One region of the Lactococcus sp. UBA7128 genome, then DNA from elsewhere that is predicted to be linked to it. Evidence: predicted binding sites of a transcription regulator. Region 1 holds the regulator's gene; the other holds the start of a gene.
The links. The regulator NrdR, encoded in region 1, represses ribonucleotide reductase genes. The targets are predictions, from matches to a motif close to ACACNATATATNGTGT.
Positions count from the first base shown of each region.

Region 1 (3,427 bases):
AAGCATTATTCAGTTCAGCTCCGATGTCATCCAAGACCAAGACTTCTACTTTTTTGATTTCATTCACCCAGTACTTGGCATTATCAAAGTCTAGGTCAGAAATAAAGGTCGGATAATGCAGCAGAGTAGTTGAAATACCTTTTTTGGCTAACTCATTCGCCATGGCAGCCATGAGGTAAGATTTTCCAACACCAAAATCTCCATAAATGTAGAGGCCCTTTTCTTTTGGATAATTGTCGATGAAGTTTTCTACCTTGCGGAAAAGATCAAACTGATTTTGATTGTCGGTCAATACATCCGCATAAAAATCGATCTGCTTCATCTCTCTAGGCAAGCCGATGATCTGAACACGGCGGAGTTGATTGCTTGCTTCTTGACGACGGGCAAGCTCTGCTGTCGTCTGATAAGAAACATCTGCATAACCGTGATTCATAATCAAGACAGGTTCATAGCCATCGGCCGCCATCTTCTCATGTTTTTCGAATTTTTTTCGCTCTTTGACAAATTCATAAAACTTAGAATAGCTACGCTGTACTTCATCTTCAGTCATTTGATTTTCTGAAATAAAAGCTTGAACCTGCTCATTTTTCATGACTTCAGACACAAGTTTATCGAAATTCCCACGTACATCTGGGCGCTTACTCAAAAGTTCTCCGATTGATTCCATGTTCACTTCTCCTCTCTGTCCTTGCGACGTGAAGCCTTATATTGCTCAAATTTTGCAATATCTTCCGCACTGGTCGTATTTACATAGCTGGCGTTCGACCATTCCGGTGCTTTTTTCACCAATTTTCCCTGATTTTTATGACTTTTATTGTTCTTTTGTCTTTCATCGGCCTTTTGCTGATGCTCCAAGATACGTTTTACCGCCGCTTCAGCATTATAAACTTTATGACGCAGCCAGTCATTGGCCAGCGTGTTCACAAAACTTGAGTTGAGGCTTGATTTTCCCTGCTGAATGAGCACATAATGAATCAAAATATTTTGAACTTGATCTGCTATATTTTGCTTGGTCAAACGATTAAGAATTTTCATTTCTTCCTGTGAGGCAAAGCCACCCGTTTGCTGTTTCAGCTTACTTAAGAAATCAGCAGGAGTTACTTCTTTACTGATAACAATCAAGTCTTGAAAGCCTTTAGGAAATTCAGACAAGGACGGCACGGGCTCAGACTTTCCAGCCAGCATGCTCGCAAGGTGAGCTATGTTCAAAGTCTTATCTGCATTGGCTGTTTGTTCTGCGGCTTTAAACAGTTCATACCAATTTAGGTCAAATTTTTCAGCTAGACTGTAGAGCGATAAAATATCTTGATTTTCATTAGAAAAAGTCAAATGCTGACTTTCCATAATGCTCTTAAAGGAAGTGAGATCAAATTTTTCTGGTTGAGCAAGCTTACTGCTCCTTTCAAACTTGACAGAATAAACTTCATGGAATTTTTTAGTAATTTCCAACGCATTGGGTTCATTTTTCTGAGCAAGCGCTTGAACTTTATTTTCACCAATTCGCGAAATTAATAACTGCTTATAGAAATCGTCTGCCAAAAATTCCTCAAAACTCAAAGGGCTTTTAAGCTCTAAAAAATAGCCAGGTTGTTGGTCAAAAACCCGAACCAGTCCAATCCCTGAAAGCTTGTCTAGCGCGTCAATGAAGGGATTGAGACCAAAATCAAGGTACTCCAAAAAATGAGAAATCTTGCCCGTCGAAAAAACGCGCAAGAGTTGATAAAGTCCAAATGCATCTCGACCAATGATTGGTAAATAAAGCAGCGAAAAAGTATCGGCATCAAAGCTGATTTTTCCTCGATTTAGAATAGAAAATGAATCACCTGGTCTCATAGTTCATCCTTTTATTTCTCTTTTTACAACCGTTAGTCTTTTTTGGTAATCTTTTTAAGTAAATCTTCGATTTCACTTACATCTTTAAATGAGCGATAAACACTGGCAAAACGCACATAAGTAATGTCATCCAAATTCATCAGTTCTTCCATGACAAATTCGCCAATGACTTCTGTACGTACTTCATTTTTTTCTAACTGACGTACTCTTTGTTCAACACGATCAACCAGTTTTTCTATAGCTTCACTGCTTACTGGACGTTTACGTGCACTGCGGACGACTCCTGTGATGATTTTATCACGGTTAAAGACTTCACGTGTATCGTCGCGCTTAATGACCAAAAGCGGCATTTCTTCAATACGCTCAAAAGTTGTGAAGCGATTTCCACAGCTTTCACATTCACGACGACGACGAATCATATTATCTGCTTGGCGTGAATCCACTACTCGTGACGATTCAGATTGACATTTTGGACATCTCATAGCTTAACCTCTCTTTGGGAATTTTGCTTCTAAACGGTAAATCACCTGCCCCTTACTTGAGAATTTTGCTTCATACTCTGTCATTACATTGACTCCGGCAAATTCTTCATCTGCGTGCAAGTCCAACCATACTTTTTCTAAAATCATACCATACTGGCTCATGCTTGCCAAAGAATATTCGAAAAGTCCACGATTATCTGTTTTAAAGTGGATTTCACCTTCTTTAGGCAATATTTGTTCATAAGTTTCTAAGAAAGACTTATAAGTCAACCGACGTTTTTCATGACGTTTCTTGGGCCAAGGATCACTGAAGTTAAGATAAACGCGTGACACCTCCGCATCTTCAAAATACTCTGTTAGAGCCGCGCCATCAACTAACATCATCTGTACGTTAGGGAGGTTGGCTTCTAAAGCTTTGTCCAAGGCATATGACAGCACAGATAATTGCATATCAATAGCGATGTAGTTTATGTCTGGATGTTGCGCAGCCATCCCTGTAATAAAAGCCCCTTTGCCACATCCAACTTCAATATGAATGGGATGATTATTTCCAAAGCGTTCTGCCCAGCGCCCCTTGAAGTCTGCTGGGTTTTCTACAACAACATGTGCGTTATTTTCTAAGTGCTCCGCAGCACCTTTACGATTTCTTACGCGCATTTTTTCTCCTATTTATTGAAAAAATAAGAAGGCAAGCCTCCTGATTTTATTATCTAATTTTTAAAACAAGCGACAAAAATCCTGAAAACGTGATATTTCTTGTTCCGTTTCCTTAATCTGATCCCTCGCCATATACTCTGATATTTGACGCAAAAACGAAAGTTTCCCATACCATATCAACTCACTTTTAATATTTGCTGCCACACCATAACCTGAGTCAAGCAACCATTTTTCCCACTCTTCTGGTTTTATATAATGTGTCAAGACGTGAGCTATATCGACAAGAGGACTGCTCAAAAGTACTGTATCCCAATCTACAAGGTACACTTTATCACTTTCGTCATCCACCAACCAATTCTTGTGGTTCACATCACCATGAACTACAGCAATATCTGTTGCTTTTAATTCCGGAAGAGTTTCAGACAGCTCAATAACAACATTTGCCAAAAAACCAT
Region 1 covers NZ_DKXK01000080.1:15,715-19,141, reverse strand. Annotated here, with positions in the region: gene dnaI (primosomal protein DnaI) at 1-667, opposite strand, end outside; gene B4H39_RS08825 (DnaD domain protein) at 670-1,833, opposite strand; gene nrdR (transcriptional regulator NrdR) at 1,866-2,315, opposite strand; gene trmB (tRNA (guanosine(46)-N7)-methyltransferase TrmB) at 2,319-2,972, opposite strand; gene B4H39_RS08810 (phosphotransferase family protein) at 3,033-3,427, opposite strand, start outside.

Region 2 (3,427 bases), on a different contig from region 1:
CTTTCCAAAAACTTTCAACAAGTGGTGTTCCAGTAAATTCAGGTATACTTCAAGTTGCTATTGCTGCAATCATGTTGGTTGTGACTATGTTCTCAAGCGATGCCTTTGATTTCCTTACAAATATGTTGATATTTGTAATTTGGATTTTCTATACTATGGTCTTTATTACGGTATTTATCTTGCGTAAGAAAGAGCCAGAACTGGCACGACCATACAAGGTGCCACTCTATCCGATTATCCCAATTATTGCAATCGGCGGTGGTGTCTTCATCTTGTTCATGACTTTGATCAGCTCAGACTATATGAGTAATCAAATTCCAGCCTTAGTTGGTGTCATCTTTACATTAATTGGTCTTCCTATTTATAGCCATTTAGATAAGAAATACCATTGATAAAATGGGAAAAACGCTCAAAGTTTGCACAGGAGTGCTATAACTGAGCGTTTTTTGTGTGGGATTAGTAAAGTCATTGGCTAAGGCGGAAGCAAAATGATTGAGCATAATTTGAGATATGACAAGGCATCTAGCAAGTCAAGCTCTCCTATCTGCCAATCATACTAGACTAAAGCTCCTCTTTTTTTGGTTTCGTACTATAAATAATTGATACGGCTAAACTTGAGCGAGTATGCTGAAACTGCTGTTCTAAAACGTAGTAACCGTCATCCGCCAGTTCTTTTAGAAAAGCATTTACTTTTTTATCGAATACAGATGAGCTGTTTTCAGAAACGATATTTTCCATTATTGTTTTGCATTTCATAACGAACCTCCTACTTGTTTTTTTATCCCTAGTACACCTCTATGTTTCACGCTTTTAATAAGCATGGCATATAGAGTTTTTCTAAAAGCGAGATGCCACAGTTGAGAGTTTTAAGGAGAAGGGATATGCCTATAACCGTTTATCGTGAGTCATACACGTTTCTTATCCAAAGCTTATTTACGGAAAAAGGGCTGCTGGTTTATTCCTTACTTCTAAGGCACCCTCCTCCTATTCCTATACAAGCTCTTTTATCCCATCAGTGGTTGTACGTTTGCAGCCCCTTTATATTAATAATTATATAATATTTTTACAGATAAATGAATACGAAAACTTCATTTTTGGATAGAGAGCTTATACAAGTCAAAACAGGGGAGAACGGTCATTTTCGGTAGAACAGATACGGCTGTAATAGCTTTGATGAAACATGTTAGTTTCCTTGGAGCAATTGGGGATTACAATCTTTATCTAGTACAAAAGCTGAGAACTGAGTGCTCCTTAATTCATTTTCTATCTATGAAGCAGTTGACCTTATTGAGGCGGTATGTTACACTTTGCATATGAAAAAACTACTGGTACTGATTGACTTTCAAAATGACTTTATAGATGGCTCTTTGGGAACAGCTGAAGCACAAACTATTGTTCCGAGAGTGGTTGAGAAGCTTAATACTTATAAAGAGAGTGAACGCTTGGCGACACAAGACACACACTTTGAAGACTACTTAACAACGCAAGAAGGAAAGAATCTGCCCGTGCTTCATTGTCAAAAAGGAACAAAGGGTTGGGAAATTCGAAAAGAAGCTCAGGTAGGCTTTAAACGGGTCTTTGAAAAAAATATTTTCGGTTCAATACAGCTTGCAGAATACATTAGGGATGAGAGGGTTGAACAGGTAGAACTCATTGGTATCTGTACGGATATCTGTGTGATTTCAAATGCAATGCTGATTAAATCTTTTGCACCTGAAGTGAAAATTATTGTAGATGCCTCTTGTTGTGCTGGGGTCACGCCTGAAAGTCACGGTGCAGCGCTGGAAACAATGAAATCTTGCCAAATTCATATTATCAATGAATAAAGAAGAGCACATGGATCAGCTCTTTTTATTTTTCCTTGTAACACTATATATAGTGTGCTTTCTTTTATTTTCATGAAAATAGATACTATATATAGTGGAAAAAGCAAAAGTTATTTGATAGAATAGAAGGCAAGGAATTAAAAAAATAGGAGAGCAAATCAATGAAGGTGGTTGAAGAAAGCCTGGTAGAGGTTCAAGAAATTAGCGTTATAAAACGTGATGGACGTTCTGTAAAGTTCGACAGCAGCAAAATTTTTGATGCTTTAAAAAAGGCTGGTGATGAGGTGATACCACCAGTTTCGGAGACACGTATCGCTGAAATCTGTGATCGTGTGGTTCACGAAATTTTTACACGTTTCACGGACAATGTAAAGATTTATGAAATTCAGAGTATCGTTGAGCATATCTTGATGGAACTCGGGGAAACAAAATGGGCAGAGGTTTATACGACATATCGTACACAGCGCGATCTTGAAAGAAGTAAAGCCACAGATATTAACTTTACTATCGAAAAGCTTATCAACAAAGATCACACAGTTGTTAACGAGAATGCCAACAAGGACAGTGATGTTTTTAATACACAACGTGACCTGACAGCAGGAGCAGTTTCTAAAGCAATTGGCTTGAAGATGCTTCCTCCTCATGTGGCTAATGCCCATCAAAAAGGAGAAATTCACTACCATGATTTGGATTACTCTCCTTTTACAACCATGTCAAATTGCTGTTTGATTAACTTTAAAAATATGTTTGAAAATGGCTTTAAACTAGGGAATGCACAGGTGGATTCACCTAAATCTATTCAAACAGCGACAGCTCAAGCTTCACAAATTATCGCAAACGTAGCGAGTTCGCAATATGGTGGTTGTTCATTTGACCGTGCTGATGAAATTTTGGCACCTTATGCAAAATTGAACTATGCGAAGCATTTAAAAGATGCGGAAGAGTGGATTGAGCAGCCTGAAAAACGTGAAGCATATGCTAAAGCAAAGACCAAAAAAGACATCTATGATGCTATGCAGTCTTTGGAATATGAAATCAACACGCTTTTCACTTCGAATGGGCAAACGCCGTTTGTCACAGTTGGATTTGGTTTGGGAGAAGACTGGTATGCACGTGAAATTCAAAAAGCAATTTTGAAAGTACGTATCGGTGGTTTAGGTAAGGAACACCGTACAGCAATCTTCCCTAAGTTAATCTTTACACTCAAACGTGGGCTCAACCTTGAGGTGGGAACCCCGAACTATGATATTAAGAACTTAGCGCTGGAATGCGCGACAAAGCGGATGTATCCAGATATCTTATCTTATGATAAGATTGTTGAACTGACAGGCTCATTTAAAGCCAGCATGGGTTGCCGTAGTTTCCTTCATGGCTGGAAAGATGAAAATGGCAGGGATGTTACAGCTGGACGTAGCAATCTCGGTGTTGTTACGGTTAATCTCCCGCGTATTGCTCTGGAAGCAGCAGGCGATAAAGAAAAGTTCTGGGAAATCTTTGATGAACGCATTGCGATTGCTAAAGATGCTTTGGTCTTCCGTGTCAACCGGGCAAAGGAAGCTCAACCCAAAAATGCGCCTATCCTCTTTATGAATGGAGCTTTG
Region 2 covers NZ_DKXK01000035.1:30,154-33,580, forward strand. Annotated here, with positions in the region: gene B4H39_RS04475 (APC family permease) at 1-392, shown strand, start outside; gene B4H39_RS04480 (hypothetical protein) at 562-756, opposite strand; gene B4H39_RS04485 (cysteine hydrolase family protein) at 1,314-1,826, shown strand; gene nrdD (anaerobic ribonucleoside-triphosphate reductase) at 1,988-3,427, shown strand, end outside.
Region 2: nrdD (anaerobic ribonucleoside-triphosphate reductase) is a predicted target of NrdR. The motif match lies at 1,867-1,882, and genes of this name have one in related genera.